2 regions of the Marinococcus sp. LNHM5E3-2.1 genome follow, and region 1 is predicted to be linked to the other one. Evidence: riboswitches for the same ligand, from Rfam matches in the RefSeq annotation. Region 1 holds a riboswitch; the other holds the start of a gene.
The links. A riboswitch is a leader RNA that binds a small molecule or an ion and turns the genes downstream of it on or off. The one in region 1 is predicted to bind glycine.
Positions count from the first base shown of each region.

Region 2: it holds a riboswitch for glycine, as region 1 does, so the genes downstream of both, ACTRXH_RS03480 (serine dehydratase beta chain) here and gcvT (glycine cleavage system aminomethyltransferase GcvT) in region 1, are expected to answer to the same signal.

Region 1 is NZ_JBQLIB010000012.1:26,839-35,058, reverse strand. Features, by position in the region: gene gcvPB (aminomethyl-transferring glycine dehydrogenase subunit GcvPB) at 1-705, opposite strand, end outside; gene gcvPA (aminomethyl-transferring glycine dehydrogenase subunit GcvPA) at 692-2,053, opposite strand; gene gcvT (glycine cleavage system aminomethyltransferase GcvT) at 2,071-3,177, opposite strand; glycine riboswitch at 3,259-3,346, opposite strand; glycine riboswitch at 3,350-3,438, opposite strand; gene ACTRXH_RS12805 (MBL fold metallo-hydrolase) at 3,632-4,273, shown strand; gene ACTRXH_RS12800 (CapA family protein) at 4,374-5,516, opposite strand; gene ACTRXH_RS12795 (hypothetical protein) at 5,612-6,085, opposite strand; gene ACTRXH_RS12790 (hypothetical protein) at 6,242-6,574, shown strand; gene ACTRXH_RS12785 (5-methyltetrahydropteroyltriglutamate--homocysteine S-methyltransferase) at 6,730-7,860, shown strand; gene ACTRXH_RS12780 (DUF2513 domain-containing protein) at 8,019-8,220, shown strand, end outside.
Region 2 is NZ_JBQLIB010000001.1:672,342-680,561, reverse strand. Features, by position in the region: gene ACTRXH_RS03500 (SulP family inorganic anion transporter) at 1-9, opposite strand, end outside; gene ACTRXH_RS03495 (hypothetical protein) at 378-944, opposite strand; gene ACTRXH_RS03490 (RDD family protein) at 992-1,411, opposite strand; gene ACTRXH_RS03485 (GNAT family N-acetyltransferase) at 1,525-2,037, opposite strand; glycine riboswitch at 2,193-2,297, shown strand; glycine riboswitch at 2,301-2,378, shown strand; gene ACTRXH_RS03480 (serine dehydratase beta chain) at 2,457-2,954, shown strand; gene sdaAA (L-serine ammonia-lyase, iron-sulfur-dependent, subunit alpha) at 2,951-3,835, shown strand; gene ACTRXH_RS03470 (hypothetical protein) at 3,872-4,012, shown strand; gene ACTRXH_RS03465 (universal stress protein) at 4,454-4,936, opposite strand; gene ACTRXH_RS03460 (hypothetical protein) at 5,208-5,345, shown strand; gene ACTRXH_RS03455 (nitroreductase family protein) at 5,397-5,969, opposite strand; gene ACTRXH_RS03450 (pirin family protein) at 6,011-6,877, opposite strand; gene ACTRXH_RS03445 (MarR family winged helix-turn-helix transcriptional regulator) at 7,009-7,446, opposite strand; gene ACTRXH_RS03440 (Lrp/AsnC family transcriptional regulator) at 7,515-7,970, opposite strand; gene ACTRXH_RS03435 (DMT family transporter) at 8,156-8,220, shown strand, end outside.

The DNA.
Region 1 (8,220 bases):
CGTATCGGCCATTTCCATAATATCTTCCTCAAATAAACCGAGTGTATTCGGGTTCGTGAGCATGAGGGCAGCCGTTTTTTCGCTCGTTACTTCTTTTAAATGCTCAAGGTCCACCAGGCCGCGTGCATCGGTCCGGACCGTTACATGATCGAATCCTGCCACCGTTGCTGAAGCAGGGTTCGTTCCGTGCGCAGAGTCGGGCACGATTACTTCCGTGCGTCCCGTTTCTCCGTTCGCTTCGTGAAGCGCCCGGATCAGCATCAAACCGGTCCACTCTCCCTGGGCACCGGCCGCCGGCTGCAGCGTCACTTCATCCATACCGGTTATTTCAGCAAGCGCCTGCTGCAGGTCGTACATCATTTCGAGATTCCCCTGCACCTGTGCTTCCGGCTGGTACGGATGCGTCGCGGCAAAACCGGCCATGCGGGCCGTTTCTTCATTGATTTTCGGATTGTATTTCATCGTGCAGGACCCGAGCGGGTAAAAGCCCGAATCCACTCCGTAATTTCGATTCGAAAGCGCCGTATAATGTCTCATCAACTGCAGTTCAGATACTTCCGGCAGTGCCGGCTCTTCTTCCCGGATATTAGCCCCGGGCAAAATATCGCTCAGGCTTTGTTCAGGTATATTTGTCTCAGGAAGGGAATACGCTACCCTCCCTGGTTTGCTTTGTTCGAAAATTAACGGCTGGTTAGGCTGTTTCATGTACAAGCACCTCCAAATGTTTGGCAAATGTTTCCAGCTGCTCTCTTGTGCGAAGTTCAGTCACACATACGAGCATCTGGCCTTTTTTATCCGCCGACACTTCACCTAAATCATACCCGCCGATGATCCCCTGCCTGAATAGCTGTTCATTCACTTCTGCCACTGGACGGCCGAGGTCAACCACAAATTCATTAAACGATGGTGCCTCATGGACAAGCTCAATGCCTTTTTGTTTGAGCAGCTGTTTAAAGAAATGAGCACTTTTAACATTTCTTTCTGCCGTTTCCTTCAGCCCTTTTTTACCGAGAGCCGTCATTGCGACAGAAGCAGCCAGCGCGTTCAGAGCCTGGTTTGAACAAATGTTGGATGTCGCTTTATCCCGGCGGATATGCTGCTCTCTTGCCTGCAGCGTCAGTACATAACCCCGGCTTCCGTCTTCATCCTCCGTCTGTCCGACAAGACGCCCGGGGACCTTCCGAATATGCTTTTTAGTGGTGGCAAAAAATCCGCAGTGCGGTCCGCCAAACTGCATTGGAATACCAAGCGGCTGAGCGTCTCCTGCCACAATATCCGCTCCGAAACTTCCCGGCGGCGTCAGGACGCCGAGCGCAAGGGGATTTGCCGACACAATCATCAGCGAGTTTTCTTTATCGGCTGCCTGCCTTACAGCAGCTAAATCTTCAATAGTACCGTAAAAGTTTGGGTACTGCACAATCACTCCTGCGGTATCAGCATCAATCATGTCTTCAAGCTTAGCCATGTCCGTATGCCCGTCCTTTTCGGGAACGATTTTCACTGTAAGTCCGGGCCCGGCAGCGTATGTGCTCAATACATCGAGCGCTTCAGGGTGAACCGTTCCAGAGACGACGATGGTACGGCGCCTCCCCCTGTTTTCACTTGCGGCCATCAGTGCTGCTTCTGCGAGCGCTGTCGGTCCGTCATACATAGACGAATTAGCGATATCCATTCCCGTAAGTTCACTGATCATCGTTTGAAATTCAAAGATTGCCTGCAGCTCGCCCTGCGAAATCTCCGGCTGGTACGGAGTATATGCCGTGTAAAATTCCGAGCGCCGGAGCACATGATCGACGACTGTCGGTATATAATGCTCGTACACCCCTGCCCCGAGATAGGAGACGCAGTCCTGCACGCTGGTATTTCTGTTACTGAGGCGCTTCATTTCCTTTAGAAGATCCGTTTCGCCAAGAGCCTTCGGCAGATTCATTTCTTTGGAAAAGCGAATATTTTCCGGTACGTCCTCAAACAATTCACCGATCGAATCCACACCGATCGTTTTAAGCATTTCTTCTTTATCCTCGCCGGTTACCGGCAGATAGCGATAATCCATTCTGGTGCCTCCTCTGTTTATTTTTCCCGTTTATAAAAGGGCACAGCTGCCACTTTTGCGCGTTTGGCTTTACCCCGCACATCCACTTCGACAGCCTGACCGAGATTCGTCCATCCAATATTCAGAAGTGCAAGTCCCACATTTGCTTTCAGCGTCGGCGACTGAGTGCCCGTAGTTACCCAGCCGATTTCCTTTCCGTCATCATTGTGTACCATGTAACCCGGGCGCGGAATTGCTTTATCAACCATTTCGATCCCGACAAGTTTACGTTTTAATCCCGCTTCTTTTTGTTTTTTTAAAGCTTCTTTACCAATGAAATTATCTTCCTGCTTCAGCTTTACGCAAAAGCCGATGCCTGCTTCAAGCGGCGTAATATTTGCGCTCAGCTCCTGGCCGTAGAGCGGCAGCTTCGCTTCAAACCTCAGGGTGTCTCTAGCGCCGAGACCGCATGGAATGAGTCCTTCGGATTCTCCTGCTTCCATGATCGTCTCCCAGCAGCGGATGGCCTCTTCAGCCTGGCAGTATAATTCAAAGCCGTCTTCTCCGGTATAGCCGGTTCTTGAGATGATAATATTTTCCGCTTCTCCGACTGAAGCACCGGCAGCAAAACGAAATGGCAGAATCTCTGCAAGAGAAGCATCGGTTACTTTCTGCAGCACCGTTTCTGCCACCGGGCCCTGTACAGCGATTAGTGCAGTTTCTTTCGAAATATCGGTAATACTTACGTTTTTCGTTACGTGGCGGCGAAGCCATTCCTGATCTTTTTCAATGTTAGCTGCGTTCAAAACGAGCATGTATTTTTCTTTTTCGAGCTGGTACACGAGCAGATCGTCAACCGTACCTCCATCTTCATAACACATGGCGGTATAAAGTGCTTTTCCGGGTTCTGCATTTTTTATGTTGTTTGTGAGCATATACTGCAGAAATTCAGCAGCACCCTCTCCTTCTACGATCGCCTCACCCATATGGGAAACATCGAACAGACCAGCCTTTGTACGAACCGCCTCGTGTTCGTCTTTGATGCCGGAAAACTGAACAGCCATTTCCCATCCGCCAAAATCGACGGTTTTTGCTCCGTGTTTTTCATATACCGGATACAGGGGTGTTCGTTTTAATTCTGCCAAGAAAATCACCTCATCATTATTTTCTGAAAAATCAAAACAAGAAAAAGCATAAAAAAGACAGAACTCCATAAGATATGGAAGCTCTGTCCTATAACCAGAAAGTTTCTCCTTTCCGTCGTACGGAAAGAGTGTCTTCGTGGGTGGCTTCTAAAAGAAGCGCTCTCCAGAGGAGCGTCCAGTAAGAGTCTGTTTGCCTGAGAGATTCACCTGTTACGGCTTGCTCCTTCGGCGCTGCCTGGCAGTCTCTCCCCTTACCATCATCCGCGCATTATATGTACATCTTTATTTGCTCATATTCTATCACTAATTCAGATAAAAACCAATGCTGAAAAAAATTAACCCGAACATTTCCGATAAATTGTACTGCATCATTCGTTTATCACTTTGGATCAATCATTTCTTCTCACTGTAATATTGTTTATACTAAAATCAGCATAAAAATTGGAGGGAAACTATGAACTGGAAACAGCTTCCACTGGGACCACTGCAGACAAACTGCTATGTTCTGTACGATAATGATAAAAACGCCGTAATTATTGATCCGGCCGGGGATGCCGATAAACTGCTCACCTATCTTCAGGAAAACGAGATGCGTCCTGTTGTCATTCTGTTAACACACGCCCATTTTGATCATATCGGTGCGCTTGATGCCGTGCGGGAAGCCTACAATATCCCTGTTTATCTTCATGAGCATGAAAGGGACTGGCCTGGGGACGCCCAAAAAAACGGCTCCGGACGCATGATGCCGGAGGCTGCGTTTACTGCAAAGCCCGCGGATCACCTTCTGCAGTCCGAAGGAACGCTTCAATTCGGCAGCTTTGAATTCCAATGGCTTCATACACCGGGCCATTCGCCGGGAAGTGTTTCCTATTGGCATAAAGAAACCAACACAGTCTTCTCCGGCGATGTATTGTTTTCAGGTGGTGTTGGACGTACTGACCTTTACGGAGGCGACATGGATACTCTGCTAGCCTCTATTCACGAGCAGCTGCTTGAACTCCCGGAAAATACAATAGTAGCCTGCGGCCACGGCCCCTTCACCGATATCGAAGCCGAAATGGATTCCAACCCGTTCATTAATGGGTTTGGCGCATAAAAATAAAGACCTCTGATTTAAAATTAGAGGTCTTTTAATATCTTAATACAGTAAATGAAATTATTTATGCATTCCCGCCCAGTTTCAGACGGTTAGTATTTTAATCGTTTGCTTCGATCCATTGATACACATGCTCGCGCAGATCCTCTTCGGTTTCACCACCTTCAGCAGGGTGGTCTGCTTCGGCCATCGGCTTCACTGTGTACTGATCCTCAGGGCCCGGTACAACCTGGGTAAAATCAACGTTAGGCTCTGTAATCTTCACGTCTTCGCCGTCTTTTTCCACATCGAATGTAGCAATACCGCCTGTATCGGTATATTCCTGATCCTGACCGGAGTAGAAATTGCCGAGAGAATAATAAACAAGCGTTTCATTTCCTTCTTCACCCTCCACCCATTCCATCGGCTGAAGCACGTGAGGGTGATGACCAATAACTACGTCCACTTCCTGGTCTGCAAGAAATTGGGCCAGCTCTTTTTGTTCTTCATTCGGAAGGCGCTCGTATTCATTTCCCCAGTGCATATTGACGACTACGATGTCCGCGTCATCTCTCATCGCTTCGACATCTTCCTGTATTTGTTCTTTATCAATTTTCTGCACGACATATTCATGCCCCTCCGGCACCTCGATGCCGTTCAGCCCGTATGTATAGGAAAGCACCCCCATGTCTACGTCCTTCACATTTACAATACGCTGCCGCTCTGCATCTTCCTCGTCCTTATAGATTCCTACGTAACCCATACCTGTCTGCTCATAATGATTAATCGCATTGTTTACAGCCTCCATTCCACGGTCAAGCGTATGGTTATTGGCTCCGGAGAGCATGTCCACTCCGGCATCCTGAAGGTCGTCTACAATTGCATATGGACTGTTAAAGGAAGGATAAGCCGATAAACCAAGCTCCTCGCCGCCGGGTATTGATTCCTGGTTCACAATCGTGTAATCCGGTTCTTCAAGCATCGGAGCAACTGCCTTCAGCGCCGGAGTGAAATCGTACTCCCCGTCTTCTTCCATTCTTTTATATACACGCCCGTGCAGCAAAACGTCTCCCGCCGCGCCAATCGTAATGCTTTCATCTTCCTGCTTCTGATTTTTGGAATCTTCTTCTGTCTGTGCTTCTGAATTTTCATTCTGCGCCTCCGAGGCTTCATTCTGTGTCTCAGAATTTTCATTTTCCCCGGCGCTGCTGCAGCCACTCAAAAGGAAAATCCCGCACGTCAATCCATAATACAATTTTCGCATGACATCCTCTTTTCTTTTAAATAGAATTCCTAGTCTAAATATACTATAAGTTTACTAATATATTCATTGGAATTGAAGAGGTTTTCATGTATTTTTTATGTCTGCCGGGGCGAAATATTTCTTTTTCCACATACAGCCAGCGTCCCCAGGACACCCGCAAGCGGTACGATTACCCACCATTCCTGATAAAGCAGAGGGTAAGAAAAATTCTTCGAGGTTATTGGGAATAAAAACTGAGTACCGTTTCCCAGAAAGTCAATCAGCATGGAGCCGACGGCCAGCGTAAAAAATGAAGCTGTCCAGGCTTTTGGGAATCCTCCCCCGAGCACGTGGCGGACAACCGGAGCGAACGCTGCCGCAATAAATGGCACCGTCAGCAGCGTATGAAAAATATAATTACCAAACAGCTTCGGGATATCAGGCACAATCACCATCACACCGAATGCCATCACCTTCAAGCGTTGTGAAACAATTAAATCCGGATTTCCGTAAAATATATACATTACTGCCGCGCCGGTCAGCAGATGCAGCAGTGTACTCGGTACATGTTCAATCAATATTTCAATCACAGGCCGTTCCTTCTTTCTGCTGGAGATGATTATTTTATTCACGGTTTTCTATTCTCATAAACTTCCTTCAAAACGCTATAAACGGCTGGGTTGAATGAGGCAGCTTTCGGGGTATGGAAAGAAAAGCAGCAAACTATTGTCAGGAGGAATTTTATAATGACCCTCGTAGAAAAACCGTCCGCGCTAAACCGGGCGCGAAAGAAAAAAGCCCCTGCCATGAAGGCAGAAGGCGAATTTGCAAGCCAGCTCAAAGCTATTCTCATTTTTCAGCAAATCGATAAGCAGACCGCTGACAAAATGGACAACAGCTTCCGGCCGAAAAAAACGATTTACGCTCTCACTGGAGAAAAGTTGAGTATGAAAGATATTGCGTTTGTAATCAAATTGAAAGGCTTTAACGGCCTTTACCGTTTATTTTCCGCTTACAAGACTGTTTGTCACACAAACGACCTCGGGGAGCCGGTGATTGTCTTTCAGCGGCGTCCTTAGCCTGCCTGCTAAGAAAGAAGTTACTACCGTTTTTCATTTTCCTGGAAGTACGCTCTGCTTCCAACGGTTTCTGTAGACAAAACATCATCGGCTTCCATATACTATTAGTAGGCAAAATATACAGGTATTTTTGACTCATTACATATTACAGAGGAGTGGATGGTTTGACAAAAGCACCGTTTCGCGCAGAACACGTAGGAAGCTTTCTCCGTCCGGAGCGACTCAAAAAAGCCCGCCAGCAGTACACAGAGGGAGAGTTAAGCGCCAGGGCGCTATGGGACATTGAAAATGAAGAAATTGCTGCTCTTGTTGAAAAACAAAAAGAAGCTGGTCTTCCGGTCGTAACAGATGGTGAATTCCGCCGCGCATGGTTCCATCTCGATTTTATGCAGGAGGTCGAAGGGGCAGAATTTATTAAATTGGACCATGGGCTTGTATTCAGCGACAATACGGAAACAAAAGCCGAGGGGGTTAAAGTTGTTAATAAATTAGCCTTCAGCGACCACCCTGTTGTCCGCGAGTACGAATTTCTGCACAGCCTGAAAGGGGAGCACGCCGCCCGCGTGACAGTTCCAAGTCCGAGCATGTTTATTTTCCGGACTGTAACCGAAGAAGAAAAAAATGTCTATCAGTCGGAAGCTGAGCTGTTTTCAGACCTCGTGCAGGTGTACAAGGATACGATACAGGCTCTTTACAAGGCTGGCTGCCGCCACCTTCAGTTTGATGATACAACCTGGTCTTTATTTCTCGGAGCTGAAAAGGATAAGGACCTCGTACTTTCCGGCGGCCTGCTTGAAGCACGAGGCCTGGACCCGAAAGAAACGCTGGAAATGTTTGTAAACACTGTCAATGAAGCGATCGCTGATAAACCTGAAGATATGCGGATATATATGCATGTCTGCCGCGGCAACTACAAGTCCACCTATGCATCCAGCGGCAGCTACGACGCCGTTTCAGAATATATGTTCAGTAAATTAAACGTCGACGCCCTCCTGCTGGAATTTGATGACGAGCGCTCCGGAGGCTTTGAGCCTTTAAAGTATGTGAACCGCAGCGATCTTCAGGTAGTTCTCGGTTTAATCACTTCAAAATTCCCTGAACTTGAGGATACGGATTTAATTAAATCCAGACTGCAGGAAGCAGAAAAATATGTACCACTTGAACAACTTGGTTTAAGCCCTCAATGCGGCTTTGCTTCTACCGAAGAAGGCAATATCCTCACTGAAGAAGAGCAATGGGCGAAAGTTCGCCACGTTGTTTCTCTTGCCGAAGACGTCTGGCAATAAGCATTCGGAAAAAGAAGCCGGCGTTTCCCGGCTTCTTTTTTAACAGGTGCGTATGACAATATTTCTTATCAAAGCACCCGGGTACGTAAATCTTTTCTGGCATTTAAGCCAGTCCCAATATTATAATTTCAGTAAGTATAAAAAAGGTGGAAGATAAAATGGTTATGGAAAGAGACATGGAATCAATCAGGAAGCTTTTGATTGATCTGAAAGAGCAAAAGCCCGGATTCAGCCTCACATCTAAAAACGAAGAAACCGATTATTATATGTATCTGCTCACCGATGGAGGCCTGATCGAGGCTACCCGGCATAAAACCTTGAGTAAGCAGGTGACAAGCTACCATAATATTAAAATTACAT
Region 2 (8,220 bases), on a different contig from region 1:
CCGGCGCATAAATCCTTCCTTCTTTCTCCGTGAACTTGCAAAGTGTTCAATCTCTCTCTTATAAATCATGAACCATAACTGCTTAAAAGAAAAGCCCGCGCCGTACCTTTTTGTAAAAACAGACTAACGCCGCCAGCAACACAAAGGCAGACACCCGGAGGTCCCTGCCTTATTTTTCCCATTCGTTTTTCAGCTCTTCTTTGATTTCGGCTTTCAACTGCTCATATGCGGCTTCATCCATCTGTTACTTCTTTACACGAAGCAAACGTTTACCAAATGCTTTTATGTTGAAAGCAATCATCAGCAGAGCGCCGACGATCAGCATATCCATAAGCAAGTCCACGGCTCTTCCCTCCTCAAGACAACGTGACTTCAACCTAGCCGCTGTTCTGTAAAAAGGCTTTAATTTGTTCACGGTGCGCGTCGGTGTCCGCCCTGGCCTCTTCTGAATAGGAGAGGGAATAGGTGCCTCCCTTCGCGTAAAACGTGTACGTAATCGGCCCACTCTGGATATCCCGGCCCACCGGACGTCCCCCAATACTGAGCACGTCATCGTGAGCGCCGAATACCATCTGATCGCCCGCTTCGTAATTTAAAATAATGTGAATGTCGTTGCTGTTGATGCCGTACACAAGCCGTGTACTGTAGTCCTCTTCATACCGGTGCCGGTTGCCCGCGTCCTGAAAATAAGGAAGAAGCTCGTCCTCTTCTTCCTCGCTGTACCAAATCTCCACTTCCTCGGGCTCCCCCTCTTCATTCTCGTTAATCTGCGCCCTCGAAACCGGTGCATCGTTCAACAACGGAAGCGGCACTTCTTCTCCCCATTCCGTTTCTATATTTCCAGGGACCTCTTCCTCTTCCTCCGTATAGTAAGAAGGTACGGAACAGGCGCTTAAAAGGATGAATATGCCAGCTGCCCCGGCAGAAAAGATCTTTTTTATCATGTATTTCCTCCGCTCGCATGATTGGCGTTACCATCCCGATAGTAAAGCTACCGGCTTTTTTTCACCACCCGGGTGCCCGCAAGAAAATCGTGCAGGGCCCGTTTGTCCTTACGGACAAGCACCATAATTATACTCGTGATCATCAGTATGTATAGAGTAATTCCGTACAAAATATTAGCTACGAGCACGCGCATCAGCATTGCCCCGATGCCAAGCTTCCTTCCGTCCATTTTCACAATCTGAATGCCCATGGCATACTTCCCGACCGTCTGGCCCTGCCATACTATCGGCAGAATCATGGAATATAGAAGCGATCCGGCACCGGAAAATATATCGACATTCACTTCATCGGGGTTGATCCATAGCATGGCCAGCATACTAATGAGAAGAATGGGGAAAGAAAGCAGGAGGCCGTCAATAACAATAGCGAGCAGCCTGCTGCCAAAACCGGCAGGTTCCTGTTGCATACATACACTCCTTTAATCACTCTTGTTGTAAGCTCTTCTTTTCTATTTTTTCATAATAATCTAATTTTTGGAAGTGACAATCTCCCTGGTTCCTTAATTTTCCAACGAGGTTCTCAGTCTGTCGGGAACAACGCAGTGTTCAGCCGGCCCATCACCAGCACATTGTAAAACGCGCCACGGGCAAAATGGGCTTTACGGAGCGTACCTTCTGGTTCAAACCCGCGGCTTTTATACAGCTGTACTGCGCGCGTGTTTTCTTCCACCACATCGAGCTCCAGCCGGAATAAGCCTAAATAATTATCGGCGATATCCAGCAGATGATCAAGCAGACGGCTGCCGATCCCCCGGTTCTGAAACTCATCGTGCACCGCCATGGCAGTCATGCCGTAGTAATGCAGCTTACCGCTCAGCACCTCCAGAGAGCCGATACCGACGACCCGGCCGCCGTACTCGGCAACAATCACATGATCGTTCGCCGTCAGCCCTTCAATAAATGACTGGCTGGAGGTTCTTCGCTCCGAAGGGAGTCCCAGCGTATAATGCATGACAGAAGGCTGGCGCCGGAGAATATTAATGTCTTTTTCATCTTCTGCCATGACGGGGCGCAGAATAATTTGTTCGCTCATAGTCGCATCCCTTCATTTCTTTCGGTAAATTGGTTTATTATTCCAGGCTAACAGGCTGCATCCAGTATATCGCTCTCATGCCAGCTGTCAAAAAATAGGTTTACTTTTCCAGACCGGATGTTTACACTAAAAGTAACAAAATATTGGTTTTGCAGATGAATGTATTGGGAGAGCCTGTAGAATATTACAGCACCGAAGGAGCAATTCTTCCCACCAGCCGGGAAGAAAAAACTCTCAGGTACCAGGACCAGTACAGGATGCACCTCTGGAGAAGGTATGCGTACCTGCCGAAGAAGAAAATTCTTGTCAAAGAATGAAATCTTTCAGGCACACAGACAGAGAAACGGCGATTCAGGCCGTTTCTCTGTCTTTTTTTGCATTAATGTAATCGTTTTCAATTCAAATTTGGAGGAATCGCTATGGAGTTTGACAGCTGTTTTGATATTATCGGCCCGATTATGGTCGGTCCCTCGAGCTCTCACACAGCGGGGGTCGTATCGATCGGGAAATTTGTGCACGACTGGCTGGGAGAGGTCACAGATGTGACAATCACGTTCTACGGCTCTCTCGCCTCCACCTATCAGGGACACGGCTCGGACAAAGCCATAATCGGCGGCCTGCTCGGATTATCCGCCCACGACACCAACGTCCGGAGTGCGTATGCGCTGGCCAAAGACGAAGGCCTTCGTTACGACTTCCAGTTCTGTCCGGGCACTCCAGGCGGATGCCACCCGAACACTGTACATCTTCAGGCATCGTCCGGCATAGAAACCGTCCGCGTATCCGGCGCCTCCATCGGCGGCGGAGTGGCCTGCATTTATGGAATTAACGGTCATGACACCAGCATTAATTTGGGAACGGGTCCGGATATTTTATCGATTGCAGCCCGCACGAAAAAGGAGGCGTCATTTATATGAACGATACCATTGAAAGTATTGTACAGGAATGCATGGCTCAGGACATTTCCATTGGCGAGTGGATGCTGCGCCGTGAGGTTCGCCGCTCCAATTTTTCCCGGGAGCAGATTTTCGGACGCATGCAGGAGCGGCTGCAGGTAATGAAGCAGGCGGTCCGGGACGGAGTGAGTGACATTACGGAAACAGAGAGCAGGCTCTCGGGCGGTGATGCTTACCGGATGCATCAGTATAATCAAAACACCGACCCGTTATCCGGACCGGTCATCAGCACGGCGATGGAAGCAGCGATGGCCACGTCGGAAAGCAACGCAAAAATGGGCCTTATCGTCGCAACTCCCACGGCCGGGTCCGCAGGTATACTACCGGGCATTCTGGTCTCTCTCCAGGATAACCGCAGCATCGATGATGACACCCTGACGATGGGGCTGTTCACAGCAAGTGCCATCGGTTACGTATTTGCGAATCACGCCTTTATTTCCGGCGCGGCAGGCGGCTGTCAGGCGGAAATTGGCTCAGCGACGGCCATGGCTGCGGGCACGATTACGGAGCTGCAGCATGGCTCCCCGGAGCAGGCAGCCCACGCCACCGCAATAGCAATGAAGTCCCTTCTCGGACTCGTATGTGATCCGGTTGCCGGGCTCGTCGAAGTGCCGTGCGTGAAAAGAAACGTCATCGGCACCTCCATCGCTTTTTCAGCGGCCGATATGGCTTTAGCGGGCATAACCAGCCGCATCCCCTGCGATGAAGTTATTCAGACGATGCATACGATCGGCCGCGACATGCCGGGCAGCCTGAAAGAGACTGCTGAAGGAGGGCTTGCCCAGACCCCGACGGGAAAAGAAGCCGCCCGGAGGTTGTTTCAGCGGCCCTGCAGCTTATGAATCCCGGGCTCTAAATTCCACATAAGAGGTGAAGCTATGAACGAACGCCGTTTTTTTCAAATCTGGTTCGGTACTCTCACTCTCGTCAGCTTATTGTTTACGTACTGGGCTATAGCGGTTTCCGCCCTTCTTTTAGGCATTTTCTGCTTTATTTCTCCAAGGCCCAATGAAACGTAAATCCCTGAAACAACTCAAAAACGGCTTGATTATGGCTCCCGCCAGGCTCAAGCCGTTTTCTTTACTGTTCATATTCTATTTAAATTCCAGGCATTCTGCTTTCTGTTTCACCCCTGACGTGCTATTCTTACTATAAGTCCCTATAAAGGAGGTCATTGCCATCGACCATTTTGCATATGTACTTCAACGTCCCAAAAACCAGGTATACATAGGAACAGCCGCCGATATCCGCTCACGCTTCGGCAGCTCGGAACCCGTTTATTTTTGTTCCGAGGATGAACTGCTCGCCAGCTTAAACGCCTTTCGCGATGAAGAGCTTATCATCACTACCGTTAGTGACCTTCCAGTGATTAAACAAAAATGGGACGATAAAAACCAATACACTCTTTAATGACGCACAAAGATCCCCGGCGGGATTACTCCCCCCGGGGATCTTTTGTTTTACTGAAGCGGTGCGGTGTGCGCTCGCTGGATCGAAGCGATCGCCGGGTCAACGACATGAACGTCGCAGGGAGCGTGCTTCACCACCGTTTTTGTGGTGGTGTTTCCCTGTATCGCCTGGCCGAGGGCATTGCCGCCGGACTGCCCGAGAATGATAAGATCCGGGTCAACCCTTTCACAGAGCTGGTTCACGAGACGTTTTTTCGGCACTCCATTGTCCAGGACGGTCTTTACCCGCGGTACGCCTTTTTCTTCGGCGTTTTTCCGGTACGCTTCAAGCCGGTATTCTGCTTCTGCGTGCAGCCGCCTGATACCGATCGGGTCCATCCATCCGAGCGAGGAATATTCATTATAATGAAACACATAGGCGAGCGTCAGGTCGGCATCGTGCTTAACCGCGACACGGCACGCTTCGTCAAAGGCATCAACATTAGGGTTACTGAGCACATCAAGCGCTGCCAGGATATGGCTGTATTGTTTCAATCCATTTCACCTCTTAAATTTTTATAAAATAAAAGCCAAAAAGCACAGAGGTCTCCCTTTAGTACTTTTTGGCTTATGTTGCAGGCTTATGGATTCCCGACATTTCCGCCGCTATGGCTTGTATTTGTTACCATATTCCCAGGCGGTTTCAATACTCAAACTAAAAATATTGTGTTTTTATAATTTTCATTCATTTTCACATATAATTCGAGGTTTTAAATAATTGTTAAGCGGATACAATATAATTGAAATATGGTTGCAGGAGGATCGCATGAACAAACATCATCTTTTAAACCAGCTTAATGCTCTAAAACAGCAATGGGTCCAAAAAGAAATTTCTCTTCGGGAATACTTACAGCAGCGTTTGAATCTGCGTCAGCAGCTGAACAAAAGGCACGATGAAAAATAACAAAAAGCAGGCAGCGGGAGGAAGCCGCTGCCTGCTTTTTATATGCCGCTATTATTCCGTTATCCAGGTGGTCACCTGTTCCACCGGCTTCCGGTGCCCTTTCTTCATCTCCCGCATCGGATAGCCGATATAAATCAGTCCGAGTACTTTTCCCCGCCGCCCCAGGCCGAACAGATCGTTCATTTTCGGATGATAGCAGTGCGCCCCGGTGCGCCAGAAGGCCGCCAGCCCGAGGGCATGCGCAGCGAGCAGCATGTTCTGGATCGAGGCGTATACTGCGCCGTACTCTTCAAGCGTATCCACCCGCTCTTCCTCAGACGGCTCGGCTGCCACTGCAATCACGACCGGTGCACGCATCGGCTTTTCCTTCTGCTTTTCGAGATTCTTTTGCTTTTCCATTTTTTCTTCCGGCGTCATACCTTCCGCGGCAATGGCGGCCATCGCTTCCCCGAGCTGCCTGCGCCCGTCACCGGTCATGACGAAATACTGCCACGGCTCCGTTTTGTGGTGAGACGGCGCCCAGGTGCCGGCTTCGAGCACCTGCGCAATGATATCCTCCGGTACTTCAGTTTCTTCTACGAGTCCGTTACTGCGGCGTGAATGAATTGCTGTCAGTACATCCATTCTGCTCCATCTCCTTCATATTGAATGACACTCTGTTCAGCTTACTCTGCGGGCGGGCCGAATTTTCCCTCGTGAAAGTCCCGGTACGCCTGCCTGATTTCTTCCATACTGCTCATCACAAACGGACCGTACGGTACAATCTCTTCACGGATAGGTTCACCGGAATACACGAGCAGTCTCGTCCGGCGCTTATGGGCTTTAATGCGGAGCGTCGAGAGCGCTTCCGGATCTCCGTTATCCTCGAAGGTGAGCGTCGCCACGTCATGCTTGTTGACGGTACCATCCGCCACATCGGCACTGCCGGAGAGCGTGTATAAAAAGGCATTATGGTTTTCCGGCAGATGATGCACGTATTCCGCCCCCTCCGATAAATTAATTTCGGTCAGCGTGATGGGGACGAGCGAGTTCAGCGGCCCTTCTTCCCCGGCGACGGTCCCGGAAAAAACCTTTAAATTTCCGCCGTCAATCTGTACGGTCGGAGCCTCTTCTCCGTATACATTCTGGTAGATGGTATCGGTATTTCGCTGGTCCTTCGGCAGGTTCAGCCACAGCTGCAGGGTATGGGCGATATCATTTTCCACCCCGTCCTCTGCATGGCGGGCCGCCCAGCCGGCATTCATATACTGCACGTCGCCGGGCTCGAGAATGTCGCGGCCGCCGCCGTTATCAATGTGCTCAAGCCGTCCGTCCACCACATACGTAACGGTTTGAAAGCCACGGTGCGGATGATCCGGGAACGTGCCCTTCTTAAACCAGTCCTCGGCCATTAAAATGAACGGATCAAACTCCTTCCACCGGTCCACCGGCAGCACCCATCCCTTCTGAATGGAAGGAAAACCGAATTCCTCGTACTGTACCGTCCATTTATCACGGATCCTGCGCTGAAACGAATGCTGTTGATGCGCCATGAATAATCCCTCACTTTCAATTTAGTATGCATAGCAACTATTTACTCAAAAAATATATTCAATTCATTTAATCTGCATCTTTAGTACAACATATTTTTCCGGCTCCTGCAAAGAATCTACTCCGAGAGCCCCTACTCCCCCCAGAGACTCCCCGAAACATTTTTATTTATTTTGGCAAGCGTCTGTTCAAGCGCTTTGAGCTCTTCTGTGCTGATTCCCTTCGTCACGGCAGCGTTGAACCGCTCGGCTGCCGGGCGTACCTTTTCCTGAAGATGCCTTCCTTCTTCTGTCACAAACAGCTGCATGGCCCGCTGGTCCTCAGTCCCCGCCGCCCGCCGCACGAACTGCTTTTTTTCAAGCTGGGCGGCCATCCGGGCAACGTTGGTTTTATCCTTCTGCAGCTTGCGGGCTATATCGTTCTGGGTGCGGCCGTCTTCTTCCCATAAAAGCATCATGATAAGGTTCTGCTCCGGAGTAAGATTAAACGCCTGCAGTTCTTCTTTAATAAAGCTCGTTAATTTCAAATCGGTCTGATGGATCATAATGCTGATAAAATCTTCGGTATGCATCTGAATCCCTCCGTTGACTGATGGATTTGGGCAATGAATTTTATTTTAATTAAGTCCATAAAAATGCTTTATTTCCTGAGCGGCAGCACCGTCGAAGCCTTGACCTCCCGGAGCACGATGCTCGTCTGCAGCTGGGAGACGCCTAGCTGGTTCAGCTCCCGGATAAACGCCTCTAGCTCCTTGCGGCTGCGGTGGATCGTTTTCAGCATATAATCAAACGAGCCGGTCATGCAGTAGCACTCCATCACCTCCGGCATTTCCGATAAACGATGTTCGAGCTCGTTTAACTCCTGCGTCTGGTGAATGCTCGTACTCATAAATACCGTGCACAAAAGATCATACCCGAGCTTTTCCTGGTTGAGGAGCGCCGTATACGAATCAATATATCCTTCCTGCTCCAGCCGTTTGACCCGGGCGTGAGTCGCCGGCGCCGAAAGGCTCACCCGCTGGGACAGCTCCAGGTTGCTGAGCCTCGTTTCCGTCTGCAGTAAATCAAGAATATGTACGTCCACATCGTCTAACATGCGTTTTCCTCCTTAATAATATTCGTTTATCAAGTGCTTTCTTCTCCTTAAACAAAAATAAATTCTTTTTCATGATCGTTTTATTAATAAATATTTTGTATTTATCAATTTATACAAAATAATATTTTATACAATCATTTTACATGATACATTTATTTCGTACAATATTACGGGAGGGAACAATCATGAAATACACCGCACTGCTGCTGCTCGCAAGCCTATGCTGGGGGAGCAATTTCATCGTTGGCGA